One region of the Escherichia sp. E4742 genome, then DNA from elsewhere that is predicted to be linked to it. Evidence: predicted binding sites of a transcription regulator. Region 1 holds the regulator's gene; the other holds the start of a gene.

The links. The regulator Fur, encoded in region 1, represses iron uptake genes when iron is present. The targets are predictions, from matches to a motif close to ATAATAATGAGAACNACTATCAA.
Region 2: a site for Fur is predicted at 4,674-4,696, ahead of sufA (Fe-S cluster assembly scaffold SufA). Genes of this name have one in related genera too.

The regions. Positions count from the first base shown of each region.
Region 1 covers NZ_CP040443.1:3,702,911-3,712,193, forward strand. Annotated here, with positions in the region: gene glnS (glutamine--tRNA ligase) at 1-34, shown strand, start outside; gene chiP (chitoporin ChiP) at 744-2,150, shown strand; gene chiQ (ChiQ/YbfN family lipoprotein) at 2,200-2,526, shown strand; gene fur (ferric iron uptake transcriptional regulator) at 2,783-3,229, opposite strand; gene uof (fur leader peptide) at 3,222-3,308, opposite strand; gene fldA (flavodoxin FldA) at 3,518-4,048, opposite strand; gene ybfE (LexA regulated protein) at 4,188-4,481, opposite strand; gene ybfF (esterase) at 4,621-5,385, opposite strand; gene seqA (replication initiation negative regulator SeqA) at 5,570-6,115, shown strand; gene pgm (phosphoglucomutase (alpha-D-glucose-1,6-bisphosphate-dependent)) at 6,144-7,784, shown strand; gene FEM44_RS17855 (hypothetical protein) at 7,967-8,461, shown strand; gene kdpE (two-component system response regulator KdpE) at 8,576-9,253, opposite strand; gene kdpD (two-component system sensor histidine kinase KdpD) at 9,250-9,283, opposite strand, start outside.
Region 2 covers NZ_CP040443.1:4,795,712-4,804,994, reverse strand. Annotated here, with positions in the region: gene ydiK (AI-2E family transporter YdiK) at 1-44, opposite strand, end outside; gene ydiJ (D-2-hydroxyglutarate dehydrogenase YdiJ) at 433-3,489, shown strand; gene menI (1,4-dihydroxy-2-naphthoyl-CoA hydrolase) at 3,486-3,896, shown strand; gene FEM44_RS23360 (YdiH family protein) at 3,995-4,183, shown strand; gene sufA (Fe-S cluster assembly scaffold SufA) at 4,735-5,103, shown strand; gene sufB (Fe-S cluster assembly protein SufB) at 5,112-6,599, shown strand; gene sufC (Fe-S cluster assembly ATPase SufC) at 6,609-7,355, shown strand; gene sufD (Fe-S cluster assembly protein SufD) at 7,330-8,601, shown strand; gene sufS (cysteine desulfurase SufS) at 8,598-9,283, shown strand, end outside.

The DNA of each region.
Region 1 (9,283 bases):
GCTGCGTGATACCTGGGCGAAAGTAGGCGAGTAATTTTAAGTTACACCTGGCCGGATAAGGCGTTTACGCCGCATCCGGCAAGGAACAGACAAACAGTTTCAAACGCTAAATTGCCTGATGCGCTACGCTTATCAGGCCTACCCGATCTCTGCAATATATTGAATTTGCGTGCTTTTGTAGGCCGGATAAGGCGTTTACGCCGCATCCGGCGAGGAACAGACAAACAGTTTCAAACGCTAAATTGCCTGATGCGCTACGCTTATCGGGCCTATGTGATCTCTGCAATATATTGAATTTGCGTGCTTTTGTAGGCCGGATAAGGCGTTTACGCCGCATCCGGCAAGAAACATGCAAACAATCCAAAACGCCGCGTTCAGCGGCGTTTTTTCTGCTTTTCTTCGCGAATTAATTTCGCTTCGCAATTTATTCATTTAACAAATTTAAAACCACAAATTATAATTAATTTAAATGTAACCGCTTTCATCTTACTGGAAAGCCACATATTTTTTCTTCTACCCGCTCGCCTGGTACACATTTAAACCTTGTAACAAAAATCATCAAAATATGTGCGGTTGCTCATGTTCTTACATTCTCGTTACAGAAAGAGATTGATAATTCGCGTCGCGAAAAATAGTCTATTCCTGTAGTCAGCGAGACTTTTCTCAACGCTACTTTTTTAATTTTTATTTTTTTCGCTGTTCACCTGTGGTGCAGCAATTTATACGTCAAAGAGGATTAACCCATGCGTACGTTTAGTGGCAAACGTAGTACGCTGGCGCTGGCTATCGCCGGTGTTACAGCAATGTCGGGCTTTATGGCAATGCCGGAGGCTCGCGCCGAAGGATTCATCGACGATTCAACCTTAACCGGTGGTATCTATTACTGGCAGCGTGAACGTGACCGTAAAGATGTTACCGACGGCGACAAATACAAAACCAACCTTTCTCACTCCACCTGGAATGCCAACCTCGATTTTCAGTCCGGTTATGCTGCTGATATGTTCGGCCTTGATATTGCCGCGTTTACGGCGATTGAAATGGCGGAAAACGGCGACAGCTCCCACCCGAACGAAATCGCGTTTTCAAAAAGTAATAAAGCCTATGACGAAGACTGGTCCGGCGACAAAAGCGGTATAAGCCTGTATAAAGCAGCGGCCAAATTTAAATACGGTCCGGTGTGGGCGAGGGCAGGTTACATTCAGCCAACTGGTCAAACGCTGTTAGCGCCGCACTGGAGCTTTATGCCGGGTACTTATCAGGGTGCGGAAGCCGGGGCGAATTTTGATTACGGCGATGCTGGTGCGTTGAGTTTCTCCTACATGTGGACCAACGAATACAAAGCGCCGTGGCATCTGGAAATGGATGAGTTTTATCAGAACGATAAAACCACCAAAGTTGATTATCTGCACTCCATCGGTGCGAAATACGACTTCAAAAATAACTTCGTGCTGGAAGCGGCGTTTGGTCAGGCGGAAGGGTATATCGATCAGTACTTTGCCAAAGCCAGCTATAAATTTGATATCGCCGGTAGCCCGCTAACCACCAGCTACCAATTCTACGGTACGCGCGATAAAGTTGACGATCGCAGCGTCAACGATCTTTACGACGGCACTGCCTGGTTGCAGGCGTTGACCTTTGGTTACCGGGCGGCTGACGTAGTGGATTTGCGCCTCGAAGGCACCTGGGTTAAAGCTGACGGTCAGCAGGGATACTTCCTGCAACGTATGACCCCAACCTACGCTTCCTCGAACGGTCGCCTGGATATCTGGTGGGATAACCGTTCTGACTTTAACGCCAACGGCGAAAAAGCGGTCTTCTTCGGCGCGATGTATGACCTGAAAAACTGGAATCTTCCAGGCTTTGCCATCGGCGCTTCCTACGTTTACGCATGGGATGCTAAACCTGCGACCTGGCAGAGCAATCCAGATGCGTACTACGACAAGAACCGGACTATCGAAGAGTCAGCTTACAGCCTGGATGCGGTCTACACCATTCAGGACGGTCGCGCCAAAGGCACGTTGTTCAAACTGCACTTCACCGAATACGACAACCACTCCGACATCCCAAGCTGGGGCGGCGGTTACGGTAACATCTTCCAGGATGAGCGCGACGTGAAATTCATGGTAATCGCACCATTCACCATCTTCTGATGCCCGACGCGGCAGGTTTTGTGCCTGCCGCACATTTGAGGAATTCGCTATGAAAAAACTGATTCTCATCGCCATGATGGCATCGGGGCTGGTGGCTTGTGCGCAATCAACCGCGCCACAGGAAGACAGCCGCCTGAAAGAGGCGTACAGCGCCTGTATCAATACCGCGCAAGGTTCGCCGGAAAAAATTGAAGCCTGTCAGAGCGTGTTAAACGTGCTGAAGAAAGAGAAACAACATCAGCAATTTGCCGAGCAGGAAAGCGTCCGCGTGCTGGATTATCAGCAGTGCATCCAGGCAACGCAAACCGGTAATGACCAGGCTGTGAAAGCCGATTGTGATAAGGTCTGGCAGGAAATTCGCAGTAATAACAAATAAGTGAGGGCTGTAACTCTCGCTTTTCTTATTTCCCTTGTATAAAAAAGCCAACCCGTAGGTTGGCTTGAGACTTATGGCAAACGCCAGTTTGCCTAATGCGCTGCGCTTATCAGGCCTATCTTTTAATGCAATATATTGAATTTGAGATGATTTGTAGGCCGGATAAGGCGTTCACGCCGCATCCGGCACGAACAAAGCGCATTATGCCAACAATATAAAGCCAACCCGCAGGTTGGCTTTTCTCGTTCTGGCTGACTTATTTGCCTTCGTGCGCGTGCTCATCTTCGCGGCAATCGCCTTCGGCACAGTGACCGTAAAGATAGAGACTATGGTTAGTCAGGCGAATGCCATGTTTTGCGGCAATTTCACGCTGACGCGCTTCGATTGATTCATCACTAAATTCAATAACCTTGCCGCAGTCGAGGCAGATCAGGTGATCGTGGTGATGTTGCTGGGTCAGTTCAAATACGGATTTGCCGCCTTCAAAATTGTGGCGGGTGACGATACCGGCGTCGTCAAACTGGTTCAGTACACGATATACCGTAGCCAGACCAATTTCTTCACCCATATCAATCAGACGTTTGTATAAATCTTCCGCACTGACGTGATGGTTGTCCGGCTCCTGAAGAACTTCCAGGATTTTTAAACGTGGAAGCGTTACTTTCAGGCCAGCTTTCTTTAGGGCGGTATTGTTATCAGTCATGCGGAATCTGTCCTGTTACTAAGCGGTTCACTTCATTAGGAGAAGTGACAGAATTTGCTCTTGAGATAATGCGTATCATTATAGAATTGCCACGCCTAAATGAAAACCACAAGTCCCTGGCAAATATTGTTAATAAAAACGTGGCTTAGCTTACATTTACATCGGCAAGGCCACTTCAATACTGGAACATTGTACAGGTACTACGGCAAAAGTTACAAATTTGTAGCAATTATTTTGATTGGCATTATCTATTAATACGGCGTAGACATGAGTCTACGCCGCAGTACATCAGGCATTGATAATTTCGTCGAGATGCAGTTCTTCAGAAATTTGTTTTACCCATTTTTCTACACGTTCGGCGGTCAGTTCTGGCTGACGGTCTTCGTCGATAGCCAGGCCGACAAAGTGGTCATCATCCGCCAGACCTTTTGATGCTTCGAAATGGTAGCCCGCAGTTGGCCAGTGACCGACGATGGTCGCGCCGCGCGGTTCAATGATGTCACGAATGGTGCCTAAGGCGTCGCAGAAATATTCTGCGTAATCTTCCTGGTCGCCACAGCCAAACAGCGCAACTAGTTTACCATTGAAATCAATCTCTTCGAGAGTCGGGAAGAAGTCGTCCCAGTCACACTGTGCTTCGCCATAGTACCAGGTTGGGATGCCCAGCAGAAGAATGTCATAAGCTTCCAGATCTTCTTTGCTGCTTTTTGCAATGTCATGGACATCGGCAACGTCTTTACCAAGCTGTTTTTGAATCATTTTTGCGATATTTTCGGTATTACCGGTGTCGCTGCCGAAAAAGATGCCAGTGATAGCCATGAGTGAAATAACCTCTTGAAACTTATTGAAATGGGGGTGGCAAATTGCCCACGGATAAAGGCAATCATAGCAGAACAGGCAGTCTTGCGGAATCAGCAAACGAGCAGGACTGCACACTGTGCTACACGAAAGTGGATATTTAAACGATGCCCTGATTACGCAGCGCCGCCAGTTGCTGCATCAATATCTCTTCGATCAGTTCGCTACGGCTCATATTGCGCGACTCCGCCAGCTCGTTCAGCGCCTCGACAGCTTCCGCGTTCAGCTTCAGTTCGACACGCTTAAGGCCACGTACTTTGTCGCGTTTTAGCTGGTTGCGTTTATTAATACGCAGCTGTTCATCGCGCGAAAGCGGATTGGTTTTCGGTCGTCCCGGTCGACGCTCGTGCGCGAACAGATCTAATGTCGTACGGTCCGTTTGTTCTTTGGCCATGATCTTGGTGACTTCGGGGGAAACAATCAGCCAGGCGCCTGCCCGGATGGATAGCCCGCCATAATACAACAGCGTGAGGAATCTCGCCAACGCCCACGCGCGGAATGCCGCGCGGACGCTGGGTTTTTAATCAGTTGCGTTAATCATTAAGATAGCGACGGATAGCCCGCAGCACAGCATCCGGTTTTTCTGCGTGTACCCAATGACCCGCGCCTGCAATGACATGCGCCCGTGCTTGTGGGAATTGCGCCAGCAAATCATCACGATACTGTTCAGTAACATACGGGGAATTGCCGCCAGGAATAAACAGAGCAGGGTGGTTCCATGCCGGAATTTTCTCCCAGCCAACAATATGTGGATACTGATCCCATAATACTGGCACGTTAAAACGCCACTCACCGTCAACAAAAGATTTCAGCAGGAATTGAATCACGCCCTCTTCATTAATATATTGGCGCATCACTACAGCGGCCTGTTGGCGCGTTTGCGCGTCGGATCCACTGACCGCGTTGATAGCTGCGAAAATTTCATCATGACGGCGTACGTGATAATCCACCGGAGCGATATCTATCGCTACCAGTTTCTCGATGCGATCGGGCGCCAACGCGGTCAGTGCCATCACAGCTTTCCCCCCCATTGAGTGACCAATAAATGTCGCCTTATCGATCTGCAGCGCATCCAGAGTATCAACAAGATCCTGGGCCATCGCCGGGTAATTCATGTGTGGATCTCGTGGCGAAAGTCCGTGGTTACGCATATCAACCTGGATGATATTGTGATCGTTTACCAGGTCGCGCGCCAGCACGCCGAGGTTGTCAAGGCTACCAAACAACCCGTGGACGAGGACGATGGGAGAATTATTGTGCTGATTTTGTGCAGATTGCGCGCGGATATTCAATTTCATGGCAAAGTTCTTTTTTTCGTGTAGTTGGGTTAGGGTATTATGTTGACCATTGTGCCACAGGGCTGCAACAAATAAGGTTTAATCCGATTTTTTCTGCAAGCCAGGCTTGACGCTATCCGCTGCCGGGATTTATTCATATACTCCTGGCGACTTGTATTCAGCTAAGACACCGCACTGGATTAAGATGAAAACGATTGAAGTTGATGATGAACTCTACAGCTATATTGCCAGCCACACTAAGCATATCGGCGAGAGCGCATCCGACATTTTACGGCGTATGTTGAAATTTTCCGCCGCATCACAGCCTGTTGCTCCGGTGACGAAAGAGGTTCGCATTGCGTCGCCTGCTATCGTCGAAGCGAAGCCGATCAAAACGGTGAAAGACAAAGTGCGCGCGATGCGTGAACTTTTGCTTTCCGATGAATACGCAGAGCAAAAGCGAGCAGTCAATCGCTTTATGCTGCTGTTGTCTACACTATATTCTCTTGACGCCCAGGCGTTTGCTGAGGCAACGGAATCGTTGCACGGTCGCACGCGCGTTTACTTTGCAGCAGATGAGCAAACTCTGCTGAAAAATGGTAATCAGACCAAGCCGAAACATGTGCCAGGCACGCCGTATTGGGTGATCACCAACACTAACACTGGCCGTAAATGCAGCATGATTGAACACATCATGCAGTCGATGCAATTCCCGGCGGAATTGATTGAAAAGGTTTGCGGGACAATTTAAAACAACGTTGCAGATAAAGGACAAAGCAATGGCAATCCACAATCGTGCAGGCCAACCTGCACAGCAGAGTGATTTGATAAACGTCGCCCAACTGACGGCGCAATATTATGTACTGAAACCAGAAGCAGGGAATGCGGAGCACGCGGTGAAATTCGGTACTTCCGGTCACCGTGGCAGTGCAGCGCGCCATAGCTTTAACGAGCCGCACATTCTGGCTATTGCTCAGGCGATTGCCGAAGAACGGGCGAAAAACGGCATCACTGGCCCTTGCTATGTGGGTAAAGATACTCACGCCCTGTCCGAACCTGCGTTTATTTCTGTACTGGAAGTGCTGGCAGCGAACGGTGTAGACGTTATTGTGCAGGAAAACAATGGCTTCACTCCGACACCTGCCGTCTCTAATGCCATTCTGGTTCACAATAAAAAAGGTGGCCCGCTGGCAGATGGTATCGTGATTACGCCGTCCCATAACCCGCCGGAAGACGGTGGTATCAAGTACAACCCGCCAAATGGTGGCCCGGCTGATACCAACGTCACTAAAGTGGTGGAAGACAGGGCCAACGCGCTGCTGGCCGATGGCCTGAAAGGCGTGAAGCGTATCTCCCTCGACGAAGCGATGGCATCTGGTCATGTAAAAGAGCAAGATCTGGTGCAACCGTTCGTAGAAGGTCTGGCCGATATCGTTGATATGGCAGCGATTCAGAAAGCTGGCCTGACGCTGGGTGTTGATCCGTTGGGCGGTTCCGGTATCGAATACTGGAAGCGCATTGGCGAGTATTACAACCTCAACCTGACCATTGTTAACGATCAGGTCGATCAAACCTTCCGCTTTATGCACCTCGATAAAGACGGCGCAATCCGTATGGACTGTTCCTCTGAGTGTGCGATGGCGGGCCTGCTGGCGCTGCGTGATAAGTTTGACCTGGCGTTTGCCAACGACCCGGATTATGACCGTCACGGTATCGTCACTCCAGCTGGTTTGATGAACCCGAACCACTACCTGGCGGTGGCGATCAACTACCTGTTCCAGCATCGTCCGCAGTGGGGCAAAGATGTTGCCGTCGGTAAAACGCTGGTTTCATCTGCGATGATTGACCGTGTGGTCAATGACCTGGGTCGCAAGCTGGTAGAAGTACCGGTAGGTTTCAAATGGTTTGTTGATGGTCTGTTCGACGGTAGCTTCGGCTTTGGCGGCGAAGAGAGTGCAGGCGCTTCCTTCCTGCGTTTCGACGGCACGCCGTGGTCGACCGATAAAGACGGCATCATTATGTGTCTGCTGGCGGCGGAAATTACCGCAGTCACCGGTAAGAACCCGCAGGAACACTACAACGAACTGGCGAAACGCTTTGGTGCGCCGAGCTATAACCGTTTGCAGGCAGCAGCGACTTCCGCACAAAAAGCGGCGCTGTCTAAGCTGTCTCCGGAAATGGTGAGCGCCAGCACTCTGGCAGGCGACCCTATCACCGCGCGCCTGACCGCAGCGCCTGGCAACGGTGCTTCTATCGGCGGCCTGAAAGTGATGACTGACAACGGCTGGTTCGCCGCGCGTCCGTCAGGCACCGAAGACGCATACAAGATCTACTGCGAAAGCTTCCTTGGTGAAGAACATCGTAAGCAGATCGAGAAAGAAGCGGTTGAGATTGTTAGCGAAGTTCTGAAAAACGCGTAATCACAGAAAATAAGAAAAAGGGCGGTCGGAAGATCGCCCTTTTTTACTTATGACTGCCTGATGCGCTACGCTTATCAGGCCTACGAGGATGGTGCAATATATTGAATTTGCGCGATTTTGTAGCATCCAGTATGACCAAAGCGCACTTTGCCAACAAACTGAATAGCCCAAGGGAATTCCAAATGAAGACCAAAAGGAGTCTGGTCGTCAGAGTGGCATTCATTGCCGCCACATTACTGCTAACTGCATGCGCCCAACCTGAACAATCATCATTGGCTGGTGACTGGTTACTGACCCCTAAAGATAAAACCAGAGGATTAACGGGTAGCATTGCAGTGAATATTGCGCCTTCCCAGTGTAAGACAAATTGCCGTGGCGATAACTTACCTGATAATACCCGCCGCTGGCAGTTGTCAGCCGGAAACGAAAAAGAAATTACTTATCTCCATGATATGTCAGCACAAGAAAAGACCAGTTTAAATCACGGTTGGCAGTGCTACACCTCATTTTTTATGAGGATTTGTCAGGGCAAGCCTGGCACTCGACCGATAATTAATGAGGATTATGTCAGCGAAAGCGGATTTTCTGGTTCGATGATGCATGTCGGGATTATTGAGTTGCGACGCTGCCAGTCAGAAAAATGCCAGCAAGAGTTGAAAGCGATAAATACGCATTAAACATTTCGATATGAGTGCCAATGCCTGATGCGACGCTAGCGCGTTTTATCATGCCTACGGGAGCATTACGTAGGCCATATAAAGCGTTTACGCCGCATCCGGTAATTCAACCGCCTAAAGCATAAACCGATACCCAATACCGGTTTCAGTAATAAAATGGCGAGGTCGGGCCGGGTCTTGTTCCAGTTTTTGTCGCAGATGCCCCATATAAATCCGCAAATAATGGCTGTGTTCAACCGCGTTTGGTCCCCATACCTGGTTGAGTAACTGGCGCTGGGTGAGCACTTTTCCGGCATTGTTGAGCAGCACGGCCAGCAGACGGAACTCAATAGGCGTGAGATGTACCTCTTCCTCACCCCGGTGAATCACCCGGGCGGCTAAATCGACGGTAACATCGGAAAATTTCACCAGCGGATCGGGCGCGGTGGTGGCAGAGTGGCGGCGTAAAGCGACACGCAGGCGGGCCTGCAATTCGCCAATACCAAACGGCTTACTCAGGTAATCATCAGCTCCGGCATCCAGCGCGGCGATTTTGTCGCTCTCTTCGCTACGTGCGGAAAGCACAATCACCGGCACCGCGCTCCACTGGCGCAGGTCGCGGATAAACTCAATCCCATCGCCATCGGGCAGGCCGAGATCGAGAATAATCAAATCTGGCTTACGAGTCGCCGCTTCCAGCAGTCCCCGTTGCAGCGTTTCGGCTTCAAAGACGCGCATACCGTCGCCCTCCAGCGCCGTGCGCAGAAAGCGACGAATAGCCTGTTCATCTTCAACAATCAGAACGTTTGTCACATATCCTCATGAAATTCTTCAAGTTCAGGG
Region 2 (9,283 bases), 1.1 Mb from region 1:
AGCAGAATTTGTGCGACATCCCTGGGCTGACGAACATTTACCATAACTACTTTTCACCTTTTTTGTGCGTCAAATCGTCGACGCGACGTGAACACGCGAAACTCACCTGCATAATGATGAGCAATTTCAGCGGTTTTTAACAGGCCGATTCTGCCCTTAATTCTGATGGGCGTGTTAGAAAAAAATGTGGTACAACAACTCAGGCAACACGCAAACGATTTACTCGTCGTATTTCAAGTGGCATGTGCTGCGGCTACGTTCGTTCACCCCAGTCACTTACTTTTGTAAGCTCCTGGAGTTCACTCGCTTGCCGCCTTCCTGCAACTCGAAATCCATAGAGTAAACAAACATCACCTTTCAGTGCGCTATTGCAGCAGCCTGAAAGAACAGTGTATCGACCTACATCACAGACCGCAGGAAAGGGTCAATATAATGATTCCACAGATTTCCCAGGCACCCGGCGTCGTTCAACTGGTGCTTAATTTTTTGCAAGAGCTGGAGCAACAGGGTTTTACTGGCGATACGGCAACAAGCTATGCCGATCGTCTGACAATGTCGACCGACAACAGTATTTACCAACTTCTCCCCGATGCGGTGGTATTTCCGCGTTCAACCGCAGATGTGGCGTTAATTGCCCGTCTGGCCGCGCAGGAACGCTATACATCGCTGATCTTCACCCCGCGTGGCGGCGGTACTGGCACTAACGGTCAGGCGCTCAACCAGGGGATTATTGTTGATATGTCCCGCCATATGAACCGCATCATCGAAATTAACCCTGAAGAGGGCTGGGTGCGCGTTGAGGCCGGGGTGATAAAAGACCAACTGAATCAGTACCTGAAACCATTTGGCTACTTTTTTGCGCCAGAACTTTCGACCAGCAACCGGGCAACACTCGGCGGGATGATTAATACTGATGCTTCCGGCCAGGGATCGCTGGTCTATGGGAAAACGTCAGATCACGTGTTGGGCGTGCGGGCGGTGTTGTTGGGGGGGGATATTCTCGATACGCAACCTTTACCCGTCGAACTTGCTGAAACGTTGGGTAAAACCAATACCGCTATCGGGCGGATCTACAACACTGTTTATCAACGCTGCCGCCAGCAACGCCAGTTAATCATCGACAAATTCCCCAAACTTAACCGCTTTCTTACCGGTTACGATCTACGTCATGTCTTTAACGATGAAATGACCGAGTTCGATTTGACACGCATTCTGACCGGCTCAGAAGGGACGCTGGCCTTTATTACCGAAGCGCGGCTGGATATTACGCGCTTGCCTAAAGTGCGCCGTCTGGTGAACGTCAAATATGACTCTTTTGACTCCGCGCTGCGTAATGCGCCGTTTATGGTTGAGGCGCGTGCGCTTTCGGTAGAGACGGTAGACTCAAAAGTGCTGAATCTGGCGCGGGAAGATATTGTCTGGCATTCCGTCAGCGAACTGATTACCAATGTGCCAGACAAAGAGATGCTCGGGCTGAACATTGTTGAATTTGCCGGAGATGATGAGGCGCTGATTGACGAGCGGGTAAATTCACTCTGTGCGCGGCTGGATGAACTGATTGCCAGCCAGCAGGCAGGGGTGATCGGCTGGCAGGTGTGCAGTGAGCTGGCAGGTGTTGAGCGTATTTATGCAATGCGCAAAAAAGCCGTCGGCTTGCTCGGCAATGCCAAAGGAGCAGCCAAACCGATTCCATTTGCCGAAGATACCTGCGTGCCGCCGGAACATCTGGCAGATTATATTGCTGAATTTCGCGCACTGCTCGACAGCCACGGCTTGAGTTATGGCATGTTCGGTCATGTTGATGCGGGGGTATTGCACGTCCGTCCGGCGCTGGATATGTGCGATCCGCAACAAGAGATCTTGATGAAGCAAATCTCTGATGACGTGGTGGCGCTGACTGCAAAATACGGTGGCTTGTTGTGGGGCGAGCACGGTAAAGGTTTTCGTGCCGAATACAGTCCGGCGTTTTTCGGTGAGGAGCTTTTCGCAGAACTGCGTAAGGTTAAAGCGGCGTTTGATCCGCATAACCGACTAAATCCAGGGAAAATCTGCCCTCCAGAAGGTATTGACGCGCCAATGATGAAAGTGGACGCGGTGAAGCGTGGTACATTTGACCGGCAGATCCCCATCGCGGTACGCCAGCAGTGGCGCGGGGCAATGGAATGTAATGGCAACGGTTTGTGCTTCAACTTTGATGCCCGCAGCCCGATGTGTCCGTCAATGAAGATTACTCAGAACCGCATTCATTCACCGAAAGGGCGTGCAACGCTGGTGCGTGAATGGTTACGTTTGCTGGCGGATCGCGGCGTTGATCCTCTGAAACTGGAGCAAGAGCTACCAGAGTCTGGCGTCAGCTTGCGCACGTTAATTGCCCGTATGCGCAATAGCTGGCATGCAAATAAAGGCGAATATGACTTCTCGCACGAAGTGAAAGAGGCAATGTCGGGCTGCCTGGCCTGTAAAGCCTGTTCGACTCAGTGTCCGATCAAAATTGACGTACCGGAGTTCCGCTCTCGTTTCCTGCAACTCTATCACACACGTTATCTACGCCCATTGCGCGATCATCTGGTGGCAACGGTCGAAAGTTACGCACCGCTGATGGCGCGTGCGCCAAAGACTTTTAACTTCTTCATTAACCAGCCGCTGGTGCGCAAACTCTCGGAAAAACACATCGGTATGGTCGATTTGCCGCTGCTTTCAGTGCCGTCGCTGCAACAACAAATGGTGGGGCATCGCTCGGCAAACATGACGCTGGAACAGCTTGAAGCGCTCAGTACAGAGCAGAAAGCGCGCACGGTGCTGGTGGTGCAGGACCCCTTTACCAGCTATTACGATGCGCAAGTGGTGGCGGATTTTGTCCGTCTGGTCGAAAAATTAGGTTTCCAGCCTGTGTTACTGCCATTTTCGCCAAATGGCAAAGCCCAGCATATCAAAGGTTTTCTTAATCGTTTTGCGAAGACGGCGAAAAAGACGGCGGATTTCCTCAACCGTATGGCGAAGCTGGGGATGCCAATGGTGGGTGTCGATCCGGCTCTGGTGCTCTGTTATCGCGATGAATATAAACTGGCTCTGGGCGAGGCGCGTGGCGAGTTTAACGTCTTACTGGCGAATGAATGGCTGGCAAGCGCGCTTCAGTCACAGCCAGTGACAGCAGTCAGCGGTGAATCATGGTATTTCTTTGGTCACTGTACCGAAGTTACCGCCTTGCCGGGTGCACCAGCACAATGGGCCGCGATATTTGCCCGTTTTGGCGCGAAACTGGAAAATGTCAGCGTGGGTTGCTGCGGCATGGCAGGGACTTACGGACATGAAGCGAAAAACCATAAAAATTCGCTCGGGATCTATGAGTTATCCTGGCATCAGGCTATGCAGCGACTGCCGCGTAACCGCTGTCTGGCGACCGGATATTCCTGCCGCAGCCAGGTAAAACGGGTTGAAGGCACGGGGGTACGCCATCCCGTGCAGGCATTACTGGAGATTATTAAATGATATGGAAACGTAAAATCACCCTTGAAGCACTGAATGCCATGGGTGATGGAAACATGGTGGGGTTGTTGGATATTCGCTTTGAACATATTGGTGATGACACCCTTGAAGCGACAATGCCAGTAGACTCGCGGACAAAGCAGCCTTTCGGGTTGCTGCATGGAGGTGCCTCCGTGGTACTGGCCGAAAGTATCGGTTCAGTTGCCGGGTATTTATGTACCGAAGGTGAGCAAAAAGTGGTTGGTCTGGAAATCAATGCTAACCACGTCCGCTCGGCACGAGAAGGGCGGGTACGCGGCGTATGCAAACCGTTGCATCTCGGTTCGCGGCATCAGGTCTGGCAGATCGAAATATTCGATGAAAACGAGCGTTTGTGTTGTTCATCACGATTGACGACCGCCATTTTGTGACGTTGTCACCAGAAAAGTGTGATGCATATTGCTTTTGGTTATTATCTGCGCAGTAAACGGTGGTATACTGTGCAGGTCTTGTCTAAAGCGAGGATGCTATGTCTACTCAACTTGATCCCACCCAGCTGGCCATTGAATTTTTACGCCGTGACCAAAGCAATCTTTCACCCGCTCAATATCTCAAGCGTCTGAAACAACTAGAGCTTGAATTTGCTGATCTGCTTACTCTTTCGTCTACGGAACTGAAAGAAGAAATCTACTTCGCCTGGCGTCTGGGCGTGCATTAATCCCTACTGAACATAGTCTGAACGCCCATCGACCTGGATTAACTCCAGTCCAGGTCTGACGACTTTCTTCTGACTTCCCCCATTTTTACCCGCTTGATCTTGTTTAAGAAGAATACTAATCGCAGTTTGTGTTAAAACGCCGGCTTAGCTTTATGAGATTATTCTTATCGCCCCTTCAAGAGCTAAGCCACTGTGAGTGCCGGAGATAAGCGCCGGATGGGGTAGAAACCCTTAAGTCTGTGTTGAACAGACTTAAGGGTTTTCTTATTTCTGAACTCACCACTTTTTTACCTATCTCTTAAATAGTCATTTTCGATACAACTTTTTCTTTTCCATCACAGTCTTAACGCCAGTTCGATAATAATCATTATCTAACAATGAGATACCTAATTCTTAGCATGCCTGTTAACCCTCTCATCAGGGTCTATGCTTATTAAATACAGGCAAAAAGCATGTTTTACGCTAAAGCCCCTGCGTTTGCTGGGTTGAACTGATAATCATTATCACTAACATGCTGTTATCCGCTGAAAGCGATGAAGTGAGGTAAATCGATGGACATGCATTCAGGAACGTTTAATCCACAGGATTTCGCCTGGCAAGGCTTAACGTTAACACCCGCAGCCGCGGCGCATATACGTGATTTAGTCGCGAAGCAGTCGGGTATGGTTGGCGTGCGTTTGGGCGTCAAACAAACAGGCTGCGCGGGCTTTGGCTATGTGCTCGACAGCGTCAGCGAGCCAGAGAAAGATGATCTGCTGTTTGAACGTGACGGCGCGAAGCTGTACGTCCCGCTACAAGCGATGCCGTTTATTGATGGCACGGAAGTCGATTTCGTTCGCGAAGGACTCAATCAGATATTCAAATTTCACAACCCGAAAGCCCAGAATGAATGTGGCTGTGGCGAAAGCTTTGGGGTATAGGCGGTACTATGTCTCGTAATACTGAAGCAACTGACGATGTCAAAACATGGACCGGCGGCCCGCTGAATTATAAAGAAGGATTCTTCACCCAATTAGCGACTGATGAGCTGGCTAAGGGCATAAACGAAGAGGTGGTGCGCGCAATTTCGGCGAAGCGTAATGAGCCGGAGTGGATGCTGGAGTTTCGTCTCAGCGCCTATCGCGCATGGCTGGAGATGGAAGAGCCGCACTGGCTGAAAGCGCACTACGACAAGCTGAATTATCAGGATTACAGCTACTACTCGGCACCATCGTGCGGTAATTGTGACGACAACTGCGCGTCTGAACCCGGCGCGGTGCAGCAAACTGGCGCGAACGCCTTTTTAAGTAAAGAGGTGGAGGCGGCGTTTGAGCAGTTGGGCGTTCCCGTGCGGGAAGGCAAAGAGGTGGCGGTGGATGCCATTTTCGACTCTGTTTCGGTTGCCACCACTTATCGCGAAAAACTGGCGGAGCAGGGAATTATCTTCTGTTCCTTTGGCGAGGCGATTCACGATCACCCGGAACTGGTGAAGAAATATCTCGGCACCGTGGTACCCGGGAATGACAACTTCTTTGCCGCGCTTAATGCGGCGGTGGCCTCTGACGGTACGTTTATTTATGTGCCTAAAGGCGTGCGCTGCCCGATGGAGCTCTCCACCTATTTCCGCATTAACGCGGAAAAAACCGGGCAGTTTGAGCGCACCATTCTGGTGGCCGATGAAGACAGCTACGTCAGCTACATTGAAGGCTGTTCCGCTCCGGTGCGTGACAGCTATCAGTTACACGCGGCGGTGGTGGAAGTCATCATCCATAAAAACGCTGAGGTGAAATACTCCACGGTACAAAACTGGTTCCCTGGCGATAACAACACCGGCGGTATTCTCAATTTCGTCACCAAGCGTGCTTTGTGCGAAGGCGAAAACAGCAAAATGTCATGGACGCAATCAGAAACCGGGTCAGCCATTACGTGGAAATATCCCAGCTGCATTCTGCGCGGCGATAACTCCATTGGTGAGTTTTACTCAGTGGCACTGACCAGCGGTCATCAGCAAGCGGATACCGGCACCAAGATGATCCACATCGGTAAAAACACTAAATCAACCATTATCTCGAAAGGGATCTCCGCCGGACACAGCCAGAACAGTTATCGTGGATTAGTGAAAATCATGCCGACGGCAACCAATGCACGCAACTTCACTCAATGCGACTCAATGCTGATTGGCGCCAACTGCGGGGCGCATACCTTCCCGTATGTCGAGTGTCGTAACAACAGTGCGCAACTGGAGCACGAGGCAACCACATCGCGCATTGGCGAAGATCAACTGTTTTACTGCCTGCAGCGCGGGATCAGCGAAGAAGACGCCATCTCGATGATTGTTAATGGTTTCTGCAAAGATGTGTTCTCGGAACTGCCACTGGAATTTGCCGTTGAAGCACAAAAACTCCTCGCCATCAGTCTTGAGCATAGCGTCGGATAAGGAATAAATATGTTAAGTATTAAAGATTTACACGTCAGCGTGGAAGATAAAGCTATCCTGCGCGGATTAAGCCTCGACGTTCGTCCCGGCGAAGTTCACGCCATTATGGGACCAAACGGTTCGGGTAAAAGTACCTTATCGGCAACGCTTGCCGGGCGCGAAGATTATGAAGTGACGGACGGCACAGTTGAGTTTAAAGGCAAAGATTTGCTTGCGTTGTCGCCGGAAGATCGCGCAGGCGAAGGCATCTTTATGGCCTTCCAGTATCCGGTGGAGATCCCTGGCGTCAGTAACCAGTTTTTCCTGCAAACGGCGCTCAATGCGGTGCGTAGTTATCGCGGTCAGGAAACGCTCGACCGCTTCGATTTTCAGGATTTGATGGAAGAAAAAATCGCTCTCCTGAAGATGCCGGAAGATTTATTAACGCGTTCGGTCAACGTTGGTTTTTCCGGTGGTGAGAAAAAGCGCAACGATATTTTGCAAATGGCGGTGCTGGAACCGGAGTTATGCATTCTTGATGAGTCGGACTCCGGGCTGGATATCGATGCATTAAAAGTGGTTGCCGATGGCGTGAACTCGCTGCGTGATGGCAAGCGTTCGTTCATTATCGTGACGCACTACCAACGCATTCTTGACTATATCAAGCCTGATTACGTCCACGTGCTATATCAGGGGCGAATTGTGAAATCCGGTGATTTCACGTTGGTCAAACAACTGGAGGAGCAGGGTTATGGCTGGCTTAGCGAACAGCAGTAACGCGCTGCAACAGTGGCATCACTTGTTTGAGGCTGAAGGGGCAAAACGCTCCCCGCAAGCTCAGCAGCATTTACAGCAATTGCTGCGTACCGGTCTGCCGACACGTAAACATGAGCACTGGAAATATACGCCGCTGGAAGGGCTGACCAATAGCCAGTTTGTCAGCATTGCGGGTGATATATCCCCGCAACAACGCGATGCCTTAGCGTTAACGTTAGACGCCGTGCGGCTGGTGTTTGTCGATGGACGTTACATGCCAGCGCTTAGCGATGCAAGTGAAGGCAGCGGGTATGATGTAAGCGTTAACGACAACCGTCAGGGGCTGCCCGATGCCATTCAGCCAGAAGTCTTTTTGCATTTGACGGAAAGCCTGGCACAAAGCGTTACGCATATTGCCGTGAAGCGCGGTCAACGGCCTGCAAAGCCATTGCTGTTAATGCATATTACCCAGGGCGTGGCAGGTGAAGGGGTGAACACCGCTCATTACCGCCATCATCTGGATCTGGCGGAAGGTGCCGAAGCGACGGTGATTGAACATTTTGTCAGCCTTAATGATGCGCGCCATTTTACCGGCGCGCGCTTCACTATCAACGTCGCAGCAAACGCCCACTTGCAGCATATCAAGCTGGCGTTTGAAAACCCGGTCAGCCACCACTTTGCCCATAACGATTTACTGCTGGCGGACGATGCCACCGCATTTAGCCACAGTTTCCTGCTTGGTGGCACCGTGTTACGGCACAACACCAGTACGCAACTCAATGGCGAAAACAGCACGCTGCGGATCAATAGCCTGGCGATGCCGGTGAAAAATGAAGTATGCGATACCCGCACCTGGCTTGAACACAATAAAGGTTTTTGTAATAGCCGCCAGTTGCACAAAACTATCGTCAGCGACAAAGGCCGCGCGGTATTTAACGGTTTGATTAACGTCGCGCAGCATGCCATCAAGACTGACGGCCAGATGACCAATAATAATCTGCTGATGGGCAAGCTGGCGGAAGTGGATACCAAACCGCAGCTGGAAATCTATGCCGATGATGTGAAATGCAGCCACGGCGCGACGGTGGGGCGTATTGATGATGAGCAAATGTTCTATCTGCGTTCGCGTGGGATCAATCAGCAGGATGCCCAGCAGATGATCATCTACGCCTTTGCTGCCGAACTGACGGAAGCCTTGCGCGATGATGGTCTTAAACAGCAGGTGCTGGCTCGAATCGGCCAACGACTGCCGGGAGGTACAAGATGACTTTTTCCGTCGACAAAGTGCGGGCCGACTTTCCGGTGCTTTCGCGTGAGGTGAACGGTCTGCCACTGGCTTATCTCGACAGCGCCGCCAGTGCGCAGAAACCGAGCCAGGTAATTGACGCCGAGGCTGAGTTTTATCGTCACGGCTACGCCGCGGTGCATCGCGGTATTCATACGTTAAGCGCCCAGGCGACCGAGAAAATGGAGAACGTGCGCAAGCGGGCATCGTTGTTTATCAATGCCCGTTCGGCGGAAGAGCTGGTGTTCGTCCGCGGCACGACGGAAGGGATCAATCTGGTCGCCAATAGCTGGGGCAACAGCAACGTGCGGGCAGGCGATAACATCATCATCAGTCAGATGGAGCACCACGCTAACATTGTTCCCTGGCAGATGCTTTGCGCACGCGTTGGTGCAGAGCTACGGGTGATCCCGCTTAACCCGGATGGCACGCTGCAACTGGATACACTGCCCAATCTGTTCGACGAGAAAACCCGACTGCTGGCAATTACTCACGTGTCTAATGTGCTGGGGACGGAAAATCCGCTGCCGGAAATGATCACGCTTGCGCACCAGCATGGCGCAAAAGTGCTGGTGGATGGCGCTCAGGCAGTGATGCATCATCCGGTGGATGTTCAGGCACTGGATTGCGATTTTTACGTGTTTTCCGGGCATAAACTGTATGG